Linked DNA regions of Prochlorococcus marinus XMU1419. The main gene of each other region encodes a partner of the protein of the gene in region 2 in a complex. Links are inferred from orthologs where the notes say so. Each region holds a gene or a part of one and is shown on either strand. Other genes may lie near its edges.

The links.
Region 1: the proteins of HA151_RS01500 (region 2) and HA151_RS00890 are in contact, whole or in part, in a cryo-EM structure (PDB 6KHJ), measured with the Thermosynechococcus vestitus proteins. The link is inferred for Prochlorococcus marinus XMU1419 from one-to-one orthologs. Residues at the interface, in WP_011056552.1 of Thermosynechococcus vestitus: Leu46, Met47, Tyr48, Thr50, Ala51, Cys52, Phe54, Ile55, Glu56, Ala58, Ala59, Ile61, Gly62, Ser63, Arg64, Phe65, Asn76, Pro78, Thr89, Thr91, Lys93, Met94, Ala97, Leu101, Met123, Phe124, Ser126, Asp127, Ser128, Tyr129; in WP_011057128.1 of Thermosynechococcus vestitus: Pro17, His18, His19, Pro20, Ser21, Met22, Val25, Arg27, Met29, Thr31, Ile38, Asp39, Cys40, Glu41, Pro42, Val43, Ile44, Gly45, Tyr46, Leu47, His48, Arg49, Gly50, Met51, Lys53, Ile54, Asn57, Arg58, Pro65, Tyr66.
Region 3: the proteins of HA151_RS01500 (region 2) and nuoH are in contact, whole or in part, in a crystal structure (PDB 6Y11), measured with the Thermus thermophilus proteins. The link is inferred for Prochlorococcus marinus XMU1419 from one-to-one orthologs. Residues at the interface, in WP_096411117.1 of Thermus thermophilus: Arg16, Glu17, Gly18, Leu24, Leu27, Val28, Trp30, Gly31, Arg32, Asn34, Ser35, Trp37, Thr54, Asp55, Ala56, Asp59, Ala61, Arg62, Phe63, Gly64, Glu66, Val67, Phe68, Arg69, Ala70, Ser71, Arg73, Gln74, Ala75, Asp76; in WP_096411122.1 of Thermus thermophilus: Arg36, Val44, Arg45, Met46, Gly47, Pro48, Asn49, Arg50, Val51, Leu57, Gln58, Ala61, Asp62, Ile64, Lys65, Ile67, Phe68, Lys69, Glu70, Ile72, Val74, Glu223, Ala224, Glu225, His233, Thr234, Glu235, Tyr236, Ser237, Trp241.

What each region holds. Positions count from the first base shown.
Region 1 is NZ_JAAORO010000001.1:163,624-168,689, reverse strand. Bases 2,104-5,066 are described here. They hold HA151_RS00890 (NAD(P)H-quinone oxidoreductase subunit H), read right to left. Parts: upstream 4,198-5,066; coding sequence 3,010-4,197; downstream 2,104-3,009. Other genes in these bases: rsmH (16S rRNA (cytosine(1402)-N(4))-methyltransferase RsmH), read left to right, coding at 4,236-5,066; HA151_RS00895 (acyl-CoA thioesterase), read right to left, coding at 2,548-3,000; HA151_RS00900 (AMP-binding protein), read left to right, coding at 2,104-2,531. In the rest of the region: menA (2-carboxy-1,4-naphthoquinone phytyltransferase), read left to right, coding at 1-406; HA151_RS00905 (o-succinylbenzoate synthase), read left to right, coding at 403-1,368; more of HA151_RS00900, read left to right, coding at 1,365-2,103.
Region 2 is NZ_JAAORO010000001.1:275,466-280,469, forward strand. What follows is about bases 2,104-5,004. They hold HA151_RS01500 (NADH dehydrogenase subunit K), read right to left. Parts: upstream 3,971-5,004; coding sequence 3,236-3,970; downstream 2,104-3,235. Other genes in these bases: HA151_RS01490 (gluconeogenesis factor YvcK family protein), read left to right, coding at 2,104-2,709; HA151_RS01495 (NAD(P)H-quinone oxidoreductase subunit J), read right to left, coding at 2,706-3,236; HA151_RS01505 (NAD(P)H-quinone oxidoreductase subunit 3), read right to left, coding at 3,975-4,337; HA151_RS01510 (rubredoxin), read left to right, coding at 4,415-4,843; HA151_RS01515 (photosynthesis system II assembly factor Ycf48), read left to right, coding at 4,853-5,004. In the rest of the region: HA151_RS01480 (MlaD family protein), read right to left, coding at 1-397; HA151_RS01485 (ABC transporter ATP-binding protein), read right to left, coding at 403-1,188; more of HA151_RS01490, read left to right, coding at 1,324-2,103. UniProt on the Escherichia coli protein: NDH-1 shuttles electrons from NADH, via FMN and iron-sulfur (Fe-S) centers, to quinones in the respiratory chain. The immediate electron acceptor for the enzyme in this species is ubiquinone.
Region 3 is NZ_JAAORO010000001.1:152,641-157,564, forward strand. The notes cover bases 50-2,870. They hold nuoH (NADH-quinone oxidoreductase subunit NuoH), read right to left. Parts: upstream 2,109-2,870; coding sequence 990-2,108; downstream 50-989. Other genes in these bases: HA151_RS00820 (NADH-quinone oxidoreductase subunit J), read right to left, coding at 50-280; ndhI (NAD(P)H-quinone oxidoreductase subunit I), read right to left, coding at 294-920; HA151_RS00835 (citrate synthase), read right to left, coding at 2,184-2,870. Also shown: more of HA151_RS00820, read right to left, coding at 1-49; more of HA151_RS00835, read right to left, coding at 2,871-3,329; HA151_RS00840 (hypothetical protein), read right to left, coding at 3,454-4,914. UniProt on the Escherichia coli protein: NDH-1 shuttles electrons from NADH, via FMN and iron-sulfur (Fe-S) centers, to quinones in the respiratory chain. The immediate electron acceptor for the enzyme in this species is believed to be ubiquinone.

The DNA.
Region 1 (5,066 bases), 110 kb from region 2 along the record:
TGTTCCCTGGAAAGTTTCTTTATTACTTGGTTCAGGACCTTCATTAGCAACAACTCTTGTATTATTTTGTTCTCATTTTCATCAAATTTCTGAAGATAAAAAGCATGGGAAAAATTCACCTTTAGTTCGCCTAGGAGCAAAAAAAGGTTCTCAATTTGTGCCTTGGATAATTTTTACAATATATATTTTTCAACTTTTAACTATAGTTACTGGATTTATTCCAGTGTTTTGTATCCTTTATTTTATTAGTTTTCCTCAAGCAATAAGACTTATAAATTTATTAAAGTCTTATTATAAAAAACCTTCTGCAATAAAAAATTCCAAATTCGTCGCAATAAAATTTCAAACTCTTAATGGAGTTGGCTTAATCACAGGATTAATATTTAATTACTTACTTAATAAATGAACATAATATTTAAAAAAAAATCTTATAGCTTTAAGTTATCCACAAAAGTAAAAAATTCTAAAACCACTTATCTTACAAAACTGGGTTGGATAATTAAATTAACAAGTAATGATAAAAAAATTGGGTTTGGAGAAGTTTCACCACTTCTAGAAGATGACTTAAAAAAATGTGCAAAACAACTAAATATGATACCTGAGAATGTAGAAGTATTTAATTTATCTGAACAAATAAATAATTTTCACCCATGCATTCAATCTGCAATAAATTCTGCATTAGCTGAGATAAATGGAAAAATAATTTTTAAAGAAAACTATGCCTTTGATGAAATCGATAAAACAGCCATACTTTTAAATTCTGAAAATGTAATTTCAGAGCTAGATATAATTAAAAAAAGACAATCAAAAATTGGGAAACCAGTAACCATAAAATGGAAATTAGCATTAAGAGATAACCATGAGGAAGAAGCAAATTTAGAAGAAATTTTAAGCCAAATAAGCAATAATATTAAGTTAAGAATAGATGCTAATGGTTCTTGGGGTAGAAAGATTGCTAATAGATGGGCTGATATTTTGAAAGATAACAAAAACATAGATTGGTTAGAACAACCTCTCTGTGTTGATGATATTGAAGGAATGAAAGAACTCAACAAAAAAATCCCGATAGCCTTAGACGAATCACTTTTAAAATTTCCAACTTTGATTGATGAGTGGAAGGGTTGGCAAATTCGAAGGCCTTCTCAAGAAAATAATCCAGTTAAGCTTCTAAGAGAATTAGAAAATAAAAAAGCTTTAATATCTATAAGTACTTCATTTGAAACTGGAATAGGGAAGAGATGGCTTTATCATTTATCGTCTCTACAATTACAAGGACCAACTCCAAAAGTTCCTGGTTTAGCAATAAATAAATTCCCTAATTCGTTTCTATTTTTAAATGAAGCAAAAAAGATATGGGATCAACTATGAAAAATAAAATTCATACTATTGAAGTTGAAAATAATGAAACTCAATCTGTAGAGAAAATTATTGAAAAAATTAGAGAGAAGAAAATTATTTATGTAAAAAACAAATTTTATAAAGATGAAGATATATTAAATTCAATTACTGAAAATGGGCCCGCAATTATTTTAAACAGTAGTGGCAGTACTGGAAAACCAAGAAAATGTTTTCACCATTTAGATAATCTTAAATTATCTGCATTTACATCAGGCCAATGGCTTATTGAACAAGGATTTGAATTACAAAACTGCTTAATTTTAAATACTTTACCCCTGAACCATATAAGTGGCTTAATGCCAATTGTTAGAAGTCAAACTTGGGGATGTGATTGTATTAATATTTCTCCAAATTTAATAAAAAAAACTCGAGAACTTTTACTTTTTACAATTAAATCTAAAAAAAACAAAAAACATCTAATTACATCATTAGTACCTACCCAATTACAAAGACTTTTAGCTCAAAAAGATGGTATTAGTTGGCTAAAAATTTTTGATCTAATTTGGGTAGGTGGAGCTTCTATCTCAGGCGAAACTGCAGAACAATGTATAGAAGAAAAAATAAAATTAGCACCTTGTTACGGCTCAACTGAAACAGCAGCAATGGTTACTAGTTTAAAACCAAAAGAATTCTTAATGGGTTTTGAAAATGTTGGAGAAATACTACCTGATACACAAATAAGAATTAACACACAAGGAATAATCGAGATTAAATCAGCCAGAATTGGAATCGAAATAATAGACTCTTCAAAAACTGAAAATTTCAAAAATAAAAAAGGGTGGTGGCAAACCGGTGATTTAGGTGAAATTAATCAAATCAATAATTCTTTATATTTAAAATTTCTTGGAAGAAGTGATAAAGCTTTTAATTCAGGAGGAGAAATCGTTTTTCCAAAAATAATTGAAACTCGATTAAATGCTTTCATTATTAAAGAAAATATCCCAATTAATAAATTCAATATTTCAAAAGTATCCGACAAATTATGGGGAAATAAAATTAATATAATTATTGAATTTAGAGAACTTACAAATCATAAAAAAATTGAAAATTCTTTAAATTTATTAAAAAAATTTTCCCAAAGTTGGCCTAAACATGAAAAACCTGAAAAGTGGATTGTTAAAAATAAACTATAAATTTAAAAAATAAGAATTAGCATTCTTTTAAATTTGCACTTACATTTGAAGCTTCTATCCACCTTTCTAACTGATCGGGAAGTTCTATTTTATTTCTTGAATCAACATCTATGGAACAATGTATTATTTTTCCTTCTGCTACTTTATTTCCATTTTTTATAAAAAAGCTATTTACTTGGAACAAATGTGTATTAATTTTATGAGGGGTAATTTTTATTTTTAAAAAATCTCCAATTTTTATAGGCGCAAGAAAGTTTGCTTCGCAATTTACTATGGGGAAAATAATTTGAGATTTACGTATAGAAAAATCCGGGAAAATATCTTGATAAGGAATCCCATAAATTTCAATACTCTCTTCCCAGGCTTCGTGCGACCATTTTAATAAGTTGTGAAAATGAATTACACCTGCAGAATCACAATCACCAAATCTTACCTTCTTCTGCAATATTAACCAATCAGCGGGTTTCATTTAAAGAACTTATCTATCAACAGATCCCATAATGACATCTATTGAACCAAGGATTGCCATAATATCTGCGATCTTGGCACCTTTAAGAATATGAGGCAATATTTGCAGATTATTTAAATCAGCTGCTCTGATTTTAAATCTCCACGGGGTAACTTCATTATTTCCTTGAATAAATACACCTATTTCTCCTTTACCGGACTCTAATCTTGTATACAATTCTCCGTTAGGAATTTTAAACGTTGGAGCAACCTTCTTAGCTACATATTGATAGTCAATACCAAATATTTCATTTTTCTTATCTTCAGCCGCCATTCTTTGAGCTTCTAAATTTTCTGTTGGACCTCCTGGAATCATTTCGCAGGCTTGGCGAATGATGCTCAGTGATTGTCTCATCTCTTCAACTCTTACTCGATATCTCGCATAGCAATCTCCCTCTTTTTCTGAAGCAATCTGCCAATCAAAATCGTCATAACATTCATAACTATCGACTTTCCTTAAATCCCAGGAAACTCCAGAAGCTCTAAGCATTGGCCCAGACAAAGACCAATTAATTGCCTGGTCTCTTTGTATTGTTCCGAGACCTTCAATTCTTTTTCTAAAAATTGGATTATTTGTGATTAATTTTTCGTATTCATCTATTTTAGGACCGAACCAATCACAAAAGTCTATACATTTTTCTAACCATCCGTATGGAAGATCACATGCGACACCACCTATCCTAAAGAAATTATTATTTATTAGCCTTTGTCCAGTAGCAGCTTCCCAGAGATCATAAATCATTTCTCTTTCTCTAAAAATATAGAAAAATGGAGTTTGAGCTCCCACGTCTGCTAAAAAAGGACCAAGCCATAAAAGATGATTAGCAATACGATTAAGTTCGAGCATAAGAACTCTGATGTAACTTGCTCTTTTAGGAACTGGAATATTAGCTAATCTTTCAGGAGCATTTACTACAATAGCTTCATAAAACATTCCTGCTGCATAATCCATTCTGCTTACATAAGGGACATACATTACATTTGTTCTATTTTCAGCTATCTTTTCCATTCCTCTATGTAAATATCCAATTACTGGCTCACAATCAATGACATTCTCACCATCTAGAGTTACAACTAACCTTAAAACCCCATGCATTGAGGGATGATGAGGTCCAAAATTGACCACCATTGGTTCTGTTCTAGTCTCTAGCTGAGCCATTCGAAATTTAACTTCTAAACAAATCTTAGTCGAAAGTTATGCAAACTGACCTATCTGATTCATCTTTTTTCAATCATAAATCAGTTATGACAGATGAGATTATGGCCTCATTAGAGCATTACCCATTAATACATAACAACCAATTTAAAGGAATAGACGCAACTTTAGGCGGAGGCGGGCACTCTTATCATCTATTGAGAAAATATTCGGATTTAAAAATAATTGGCCTTGATCAAGATCCATTCGCAAGAAAATCAGCATCAAAAAAACTTGATGAATTTAAAAATAGGATTGATATAAAGGCTTCAAATTTTGCGGAATTTATACCAAAAGAAAAAGTTTCTTTTGTGATTGCAGATCTTGGAGTAAATAGTAACCAAATTGATGATCCTAAAAGAGGATTTAGTTTCCAAAAAGATGGTCCACTTGATATGCGGATGAATCCTTTTCTTGAGGTTAATGCAGAGAATTTAATTGAAGATTTAAATGAAAAAGATCTAGCTAACCTAATTTATAAATATGGAGATGAAAGACTATCAAGAAAGATTGCTAGGAAAATAAAAATGGATTTGAAGGAAAATGGTAAATATTCTGGAACAAAAGAGTTAGCTTATTCTATTGCCGGCTGCTTCCCACCAAAACAAAGATATAAAAAATTACACCCAGCAACAAGAACATTTCAAGCACTAAGAATTGCCGTTAATAAAGAAATTGAAGTACTAGAAAAATTTTTGCAAGTTGTCCCTAATTGGCTTCTACCGGGGGGAATTATTTCTATTATTAGTTTTCATTCCCTGGAAGATAGGTTAGTTAAAAATTCTTTTAAGAATGATCAAAGAATAAAAAATCTCACAAAAAAGCCAATCACA
Region 2 (5,004 bases):
TAGTGTTGCATTTTTCAGAAGCAGGTTTCGCAATGTTTTTAGGAATTGATTTTTCACTAGTTTCTAAAGCAACTTGAACATCTCCTCCAAGGAAAGAATTTGTTACTACCCTTGCAAATGCTGGCTTAGGAAGAACAATGTCATGATTATTTAAAACTATTTTTGCCTGAATTGATTCATTTGTGAATAAGATATCTTCTATTGATCCTACTAAGATACCTCTATAGGTAACTGGAGATTTTTTTGATAAACCGCTTGCGTTATTGAATTCAGCAAAAAGGTACCAATTTTTTGAAGATAATCTTACCCCTCTTAGCCAAAAAGAAAATAATGTGAATATCAAAATTCCCCCAAGTAAGGAAAATCCAACTATTGAATCTCGTAAGCTTCTACGCATAATTTCTAAATGTCTATGGGTTGCATTGGGCCATTAAGTTTCCCATTTCTAAATTGAAAGACATAGGGATCATTGCTTTTTTTAAATTCATCAATGGAACCTCCCCATCTAAATTTGCCCCCGTAAAGCATTAATACTTTATCTGAGGTCCTCTCTATAGTACTAATAACATGGCTTACAACAATAGATGATCCATTTGCTTTATCGTTTGTTTTATTAATTAAATCTTCAATTCTTGATGAGGCAATTGGATCAAGACCTGCAGTTGGTTCATCAAAAAGTAATAAGGGTTTACTCTTCGCATTAAGAGTTTGATCTGTAATTAATGCTCTGGCTAAACTTACTCTTTTTTGCATTCCTCCGCTTAATTGATTTGGAAATTTATTTTCAATATTAAATAAACCTACCTCAGCTAAACATTCAAGTACAATTTCATGAATTAACTTTTTAGATAAGTTTTTATTTCTTTTAAGTAGGAAACCTACATTTTCTTCAATAGTTAAAGACCCCAATAAAGCTGGGTTTTGAAATACTAGTCTTACATCAGGAGGATTAATTTGATCTAATCTCAAATAGATTTGTTTTTCACCATTTATTCTTAGTTCACCTTTGGTAGGTAATAGGAGACCAGCTAATATTTTTAAAATTGTTGATTTACCTGAACCTGAAGGGCCAACAATAGCTAATTTCTCTCCGTCATTAAGTTCAAAATTTAGATCATTAAGTACATTAACTTCCCCCCAGCTTATTGAAAGGTTTTTTGTTTTAACTGCATGATTTGTTTTTTTCAAAACCTGATTTAATGGAAAGTCATCTTCTATTACATTTTGCCTATTTTTGGGAAATAAAAAAAGGATGTGTGAAATTGATTTATAATGAATATATAACGATTCTAAATTTGAAGACAATAATTTAAGAGGTTTTTAATGAATAGGCGTAAAAATAAGGTAAGAAAATACTACAAGTATATTAAAAAGTCTAATTTTGTTTTATTGAATAAAATCTTAAGAATTTTGAGTTGGCTTTTGCCTGGACTGGTAATAAAAAGATGGATGATTACATCTGCGATAGGTTTTTTAACTTCATTATTAGGCCTCGCTGTATGGACAAATTTAAGACCAGTTTATTGGCTTATTGAAGTATTTTTTTGGTTAATGACAGGCTTAACAAATGTCTTACCTGTCGCGTTATTGGGACCTTTAATTTTTGTGATTGGACTTTTACTAATTGGGATTGGACAAAATAGAAGCATTAATTCTATTCAAAAAGCGCTTGTTCCAGAAAAAAATACATTTTTAGTGGATGCATTAAGAGTTAAGAGTAAGTTAAATAGAGGTCCAAATATTGTTGCTATTGGTGGAGGGACGGGGTTATCTACTTTGTTAAAAGGTTTAAAAAATTACAGCAGCAATATTACAGCAATCGTAACCGTATCCGATGATGGTGGGAGTAGTGGAATTCTTAGAAAACAATTAGGTGTGCAACCTCCCGGCGATATTAGAAATTGCCTGGCGGCTTTATCAAATGAAGAACCAATATTAACTAGATTATTTCAATATAGATTTTCTGGAGGAACTGGTCTTGAAGGTCACAGTTTTGGAAATCTATTCTTGTCAGCTTTAACAACAATTACAGGTAGTTTAGAAAAAGCAGTGCAAGCATCTAGTAAGGTCTTAGCTGTACAAGGTCAGGTATTGCCAGCAACAAATATTGATGTCATGTTATGGGCTGAATTAGAGGATGGCGAAAAAATTTTTGGTGAAAGCAATATTAGCAAATCTCAAAAATTAATTTCAAGGATTGGTTATCTACCAGAAAATCCTTCCGCTCTACCGAGCGCTTTAGAGTCTATAAAGGAAGCTGATCTAATTGTTCTTGGTCCAGGCAGTCTATATACTTCTTTATTACCAAACTTGTTAGTTCCTGAAATAGTCGATGCTTTATTACAGAGTAATTCTCCGAAAATTTACATAAGTAATTTGATGACTCAGCCTGGAGAAACAGATGGTCTTGATGTATATCAACATATTAAATCAATAGAAAAACAATTATCTAATTTTGGAGTTAACACTAGGATTTTTAACGCAATCTTATCTCAGAATAAATTTGAAAAGTCTCCATTAGTTGACTATTACGAAAGTAGAGGAGCAGAACCTGTCAAATGTAATAGAGAAAAATTATTATCTGAAGGTTATTATGTTCTGCAAGCTCCATTGTACTCAAAAAGAATTACACCAACTCTTAGACATGATCCGAGAAGATTAGCAAGAGCCGTTATGTTCATATATCGAAAATTAAAAAAAATAAACTAATAAGCATCTTGAAGTTCATAGAAATCTGGCTGAATATAGTCTTTTCTCAATGGCCATCCTCTCCAGTCTTCCGGCATTAAAAGTCTTTTAGGATTTGGATGATCAATAAAATTTATTCCATACATGTCATATGTTTCTCTTTCTTGCCAGTCACTTCCTTTAAAAATTTTATACAAACTAGGAATTGATAAATCAGAATCTCTTTTTAAGAAGACTTTTAATCTAACTTCTTTAATCTTTTCGATATTTTGTAAGTCATCAACGGTTATAAAATGGTAAAAACTGACAAGATTTTTACCTGGCCCTTCATCATATCCGCCTTGACATTGAAGATAGTTGAATCCATAATTTCTTAGAGCTGATACGGCCTCATATAATTTGCTAGGTTCTAAAGAAATATTTTCTATTCCTAAGTGGTCATTAGGTAATGATTCGTTTGGAATTCCATCTTTAGATAAAGCTTGACTTATAAATCCTTCTTTTTCAATCGAATTATCTGAGGATTTTGCTAAACCGTCTTTTTCCATTAATCTTGATCAGTGTTAATAATTTTAGATTTATCGACGATACCATTTAATTCATTTATATTTTCTTTTTGGGAGGAAGGAATAACTTTCGTGGGAGTTTTATTTAGATATTCACCATTATTTTCAGAGAAAACAAGATTCATTTCATGATCAACTGTTATGTACCTGTGGGTTTGTTCTGTTTTTGTTCTTTCTAAAATTGATTCATTACCAACTTTTTTTCTTAGTTTTATTACAGCATCGAAAATGGCTTCTGGTCTAGGTGGACATCCTGGAAGGTATAGATCAACAGGTATTAATTTATCAACGCCTCTGACGGCTGTAGTAGAGTCTGCGCTAAACATGCCCCCTGTAATTGTGCAAGCACCCATAGCAATAACGTACTTTGGTTCAGGCATCTGCTCATAAAGCCTCACTAAGGCAGGAGCCATCTTCATTGTTACTGTTCCTGCAACTATTAATAAATCAGCTTGTCTTGGAGAACTTCTAGGTACTAATCCAAATCTATCAAAATCAAATCTAGATCCAATTAAAGCAGCAAATTCTATAAAACAACAAGCTGTTCCATACAAGAGAGGCCATAGACTGCTTAGCCTAGCCCAATTATGAAGATCGTCTAAGCTTGTTAATATAATATTTTCGCTTAAATCTGTAGTAACTTGGGGTGCACCAAGAGGATTACAAGTTCCTTCTCGAATTTCTCTTATTGCTTTTGGGGATAATTGTGGATTCAATTTTTTAACTCCATTCTAAAGCACCTTTTCTCCATGCGTATGCTAGGGCAATAACAAGTATTGCAATAAAGATTAAAGCCTCAATAAAAGCTAATAAGCCTAACCTATTGAAGGCAACAGCCCAAGGATAAAGGAATACTGTCTCAACATCAAATATAACGAAAACCAAGGCAAACATGTAATAACGAATATTAAATTGAATCCATGCTCCTCCAATAGGCTCCATTCCGGATTCATATGTAAGTTTTCTTTCCCCTGTTCTGCCTTTTGGGGCAACGATGAGATTAGTAACTAGAGCTAATACAGGGACAGCTGCGGCAATTAGAAGGAAACCTAAAAAGTATTCATAGCCAGTTAATAAAAACATCTTAAAAAATTAATTTTGAATAAAAGTCGCTTAATTAAGCAAAATCTTTTAAAGTTCTTAAAGAATAATAATAAACCGTGAGTGAAAACATTCAACCAACCTCTGAGGAAAACAAAATAGTTGAAGACTTTAAGAAAGAAAAACTTTCTGATAATTCCTCAGGTGTAAATGTTGAACAACCTGTTCTTAATCTAGAACAAAATAGATTCGAATGTAGAAGTTGTGGATATATTTATGATCCGTCTGAAGGAAATAAAAAACTAAACATTCCTAAAAATACTCCTTTTTCTGAGTTAGATGGGAATACCTTCGCTTGCCCTGTTTGTCGAGCTGGTAAAAATTTTTATAAAGATATAGGTCCCAAATCTAAACCTAGTGGCTTTGAAGAAAATTTAGTTTATGGGTTTGGTTTTAATAGTTTACCTCCTGGACAAAAAAACATATTGATTTTTGGTGGGCTGGCGTTTGCTGCTGCTATGTTTCTTTCTTTGTACTCTTTGCATTAGTATATATAAATGAAAAAAATTATTACTAGTATTCCCAATCTTCTTTTATCATTTGTCCTTTGTTTTGTATTGAGCAGTTGTTCATCTACAGGAGTAAAGACGAATGATAGCAGTCCTTGGAAAACAATTCAGTTTGAGGACCAGGCTAATGCTTTAGATGT
Region 3 (4,924 bases), 120 kb from region 2 along the record:
TGATGTCATTGATGGGCTTTAAATCTTCTTTTTTATTGACAAGCATTATTGCAAAGATTATTAAAACATTAACTGCACCCACATAAACTAAAACTTGCGCTGCGGCAACAAAACTTGCATTTAAAAGAAGATATAATCCTGCCACACTCATAAAAACTCCTCCTAGAAGAAAGGCAGAATAAACAATACTTTCGAGCAACACAACACCAAGTGCTCCAATAAGGATAACTAAAGAAAGAACTGTAAAACAAATAATTTGAGTTGTTATTGCAATAGACATAAATTAATAGAAATTAATTGTTTGGACTAGAAACTTTATCTTTATTTTCGTTGGATTCAGGTCTCATCCAATCATAGACTTCTTCAGGTAATTTACCAACTCTAGTATCTGAAGCTGGGATTTCATGAGGGTCCATGACACCTTTAGGAAGATATGCAAGTTCTCTTAGAGGTTTGACTGAGGGATCTGTTGTGACGTTTGTGGGTAATCTACCAAGTGCAATATTGTCAAAATTAAGATTGTGCCTGTCAAAAGTAGCTAATTCATACTCTTCGGTCATTGATAGACAATTGGTCGGACAATATTCAACACAATTTCCGCAGAATATACAAACTCCAAAGTCAATAGAATAATTTCTAAGTTCCTTTTTTTTGGTTTCTTTATTCATTACCCAATCAACTACGGGTAGATTTATGGGGCATACTCTCACGCAAACTTCACAAGCAATACATTTATCGAATTCATAATGTATTCTTCCTCTATACCTTTCAGAAGGTATTAATTTTTCATATGGATATTGAACAGTTACAGGTCTTCTTCGAAGATGATCAAAAGTTACTGATAAGCCATTATATAAATATTTACCAGCATTTAATGCTTCTTTAATATAGCTATTTATTTGTTGAAGGAAATTTTTCATTTTGAAGAATTCACTTAATAATTTTATTTTAGTGGATTAATTTTAAATTTAAGTATTTTTACTTAAAATCTAACCACCAAAGAATTGCGGAAAAGTAAGTTTTAATCCTGCAGTTATCAAAAGATTAGCAAGAGAAATTGGAAGAAGAAACTTCCATCCTAGATCTAATAGTTGATCTATTCTTACTCTGGGAGTTGTCCAACGTAATAATATTGCAATGAAAACTAAAAGATATGCCTTCAAAACTGTCATTACGATTCCAATCGATGCAGTAAAAACTTGTATGAGGGGTGCATTAATGGGCAAATTTAGAAACTTCGCTATTAACTCAACTGGAATAGGAAAACCCCATCCTCCCAAATAAAGTATTGATACTAATAAAGCTGAAAGGATTAAATTAATGTAACTGCCAAGGTAGAACAATGCGAATTTCATTCCTGCATATTCAGTTTGATATCCTGCAACTAATTCTTCTTCAGCTTCAGGTAAGTCAAATGGAAGTCTTTCACATTCTGCAAGAGCGCAAATCCAAAAAATTATAAAACCAACTGGTTGTCTCCAAATATTCCAACTTAATATTCCAGCACCACTTTGTTGGTTGACAATATCAATAGTACTTAGAGAATTTGTCATTAGTACGATAGCCAATACAGATAGAGCTAGAGGTATTTCATAACTTATTGATTGAGCTGCTGCTCTTAATCCTCCTAATAATGAGTATTTATTGTTTGATGCATATCCGCTCATAAGAAGTCCAATTGGCTGGATACTGCTTAAAGCGATCCATAGGAAAATTCCAATACCAACGTTACTTATCAAAAGGTTTTTTCCAAAAGGAACAATTAGCCATGAGAGAATAACTGGGACAAGAACTAATATAGGCCCTGCAGTAAAGAGGACTCCATCTGCTTTAGCAGGAATAATATCCTCTTTGACAAGTAATTTAAGACCATCTGCAATTGGTTGGAGGACGCCAAGCGCTCCTGCATATTCAGGACCTATTCTTTGTTGAGCAGCAGCTGATATTTTTCTTTCAAGCCAAACTGTTACTAAAACGCCAACAACTGCCGCTACTAAAACCAAAAGCATAGGTAGAGGAAGCCAAATTAAATGAGCAATTTCACTAGAAAAACCAAAACCTTTTAAAAGTTCATTAAAACTATATTCGAGATCTAATCCGTATTCCAAAATTTTTTGTTATTTACTTAATAGATTAACTCTTCACAAACAATATGTGTGTTTTTTTATGAAAAGCTGCAAATATTATTCTCTATTTTCTAGGTTGATCCAATTTCTTGGTTCTGAACCTGTATAGATTTGTGACGGTCTGAAAATTCTATTTGCTCCAAGTTGCTCTCTCCAATGAGCTAACCAACCTGCCACTCTAGATATGGCAAAAATAGGAGTAAATAAATCACGAGGAATACCAAGTTTTCTATAAACAAGACCAGAATAAAAGTCCACGTTAGGGAATATACCCTTAGGTCCAAGTCTTGGGATTGCCTCTGCCTCCAGTGATTTAGCCACTTCATACATTTCATCTGCTCCAAATCTAATAAAAAGCTCTTCTGCAAGTTTTTGAAGAATTATTGCTCTTGGGTCTTTAACTTTATATTCTCTATGGCCGAAGCCCATTATCTTACTTTTATTTTTTATCGCGTTATCTAAAAAAGACCCGGCATTTTCTGGGGTTTTAATCTCTTCTAACATTGCGATCACATCCTCATTTGCTCCTCCATGCAGTGGGCCAGCGAGGGTCCCTACTGCAGAGGCGATGACAGCATATGGGTCTGTAAGAGTGCTCGCAGTTACTCGAGCGCTAAATGTACTTGCGTTTAAACTATGTTCGGCATGTAGAATTAGACACCTATCAAAAACTTTAGCAGCTATAGGATCTTGTTCTTTTTCGGTCAGCATGTAAAGAAAATTTGATGAGTAGGTTAAATCATCTCGTGGTTGAATGGGATCTTGTCCTTTTCTTATAAGTTGAAACGCAGCAATCATAGTAGGTATTTTTGCTATTAGTCTTATTACAGCGTTGTAAATGTAATTAGGATCATCTATTGCTCTACGTGAATAGAAAAGCCCCAAAGAAGCGGCACTAGATTGAAGAGCGTCCATAGGATGACCCGTTGCGGGAAAACATTTCATCATATCTCTGACTCTAAAACTTAACCTTCGATGCATTTGAACTTCTTGTTCAAAATCTCTCAGTTGAATAGCTGTAGGCAATTCACCCCAAATCAATAGGTAAGCAGTTTCTAAAAAACTGCTTTTTTTGCATAGTTCTTCAATGGAGTAGCCTCTGTACAATAATTTACCTTTATTGCCGTCAATATCACAGATAGATGAATTAGTAACTGGGACACCCTCTAATCCTGGTTTTAAAATTAGTTTGTTGCTATCCAAATCCTTAATTCGATACTAAATAGTTATAGATTAAAGATAGTCAAATAATTTTTAATTAACCACAAGTTATTAACTTCACAAAAATTTCAATTGATTGTCTTTCAAAGTTTTTTTAATGAATTTATTAAAGTATTTTTAATATTGTTTCTGTATAAAGAATTGGATTTTTTTCAGGAATAGATTGCCTAATGATTTCTATAGATTCATCATTAGAAATTTTTAAAATATTTTTAATGAGAAAATTAAGATCTTGCAAATCAGTAAAATTTTTAATTGTATTAGAATTTTCATCTTTGATGTCAACTTTTGCATAAAGAAAAGTAGATCTATCTTTGTTACTTTTTAGGTTTAAAAATTTTTTTGAGATTGATTCTAGTTTTTTACCATTTATTAAATGGTTACTTATGATTTGTAAATCTTTTGATTCTATTGAAAAGATATTTTCATAAGTTAATTCTTTTATAATATTTTCTTTTTCTTCAAGAATATCTTTAGAATAAATCGAGTAGATGTCTTCATTTTGTTTCAAAGTATATTTATTAAAATCTTTTAGTTTTTTCAAAGCACTGAAATCAAATTGATCTTCATTATTTTTTTCAAATGCAATAAGCCAATCTTTTTTTGAATTGAGAATTAAGATGTTTTGATTTGCATTATGATTAAGATCTTCAAAAAAACTTTGTTCAAAATCATTTATTAAAGGTTTAATGAATTTGTCAAAACTTTTTACATTGCTAAAAATTGAAACTTCAGGATTATCTTTATTATTATTATCTTGATTTATTAGCTTATCGTAAGTAAAAATATCAAGATTTTTTTTATTATTAAGCAAATATGATTTTAAAAACAAATGTTTATTTTTTAAATCAAATGTTGTAGCTATAATATCTTCATTATTCTCAGTAAAAATTTCTTTATTAAAAAATATGCTTTCCGGAAATTTTTTCGTAAATAATAGATTTTTTTCGTTTTTTAGTCCAGAAAGTTCTCCTTCATATTCAAATTTTTTTTCTTTAAAATGATAACTTGAGTTAATACTATTTTTGATTAAGTTTTTATCTGATGAAGCAATTACATAATTATCTTCGGTCCGATATATAAAGTTAAGGAAATTCATTTTATCTTCTCTATTAATTGAAATTAATTCATCAACTTGATCAATTTTATTAGGCAAATGTAATAAATCATCTATTGTTTTTTCTGGCTTAATTTTAAAAACAATCAAAATATCATCTTTAAGTTTTTTATTGTTCTCAAAAGTTGAGATTATAAGTTCATTATCATAAATATCTTCAAATTTGTTTTTACCTAGATCTATACCTAAGTAATCGAATATAGAATCTTTTATTAAAAAAAAGTTATCTTGATTTTTTGAATTTTTATCTTTTTCATTATTGTTAATAATATCAAAACTATCTAAATTTGAAATAAATAATAATTTATTTTTTTCAGGAATATACTTTAGGATATTTAGTTGCTCAATATTTGTACTTTGTTCTTTATTTTTATTAGCAGAAATTTTTTTAAAACCAAAAAAAAGTAATAAAGAAAATAATAGTATTATTGCTATTATTCTAAGTTTCATTATCAATGTT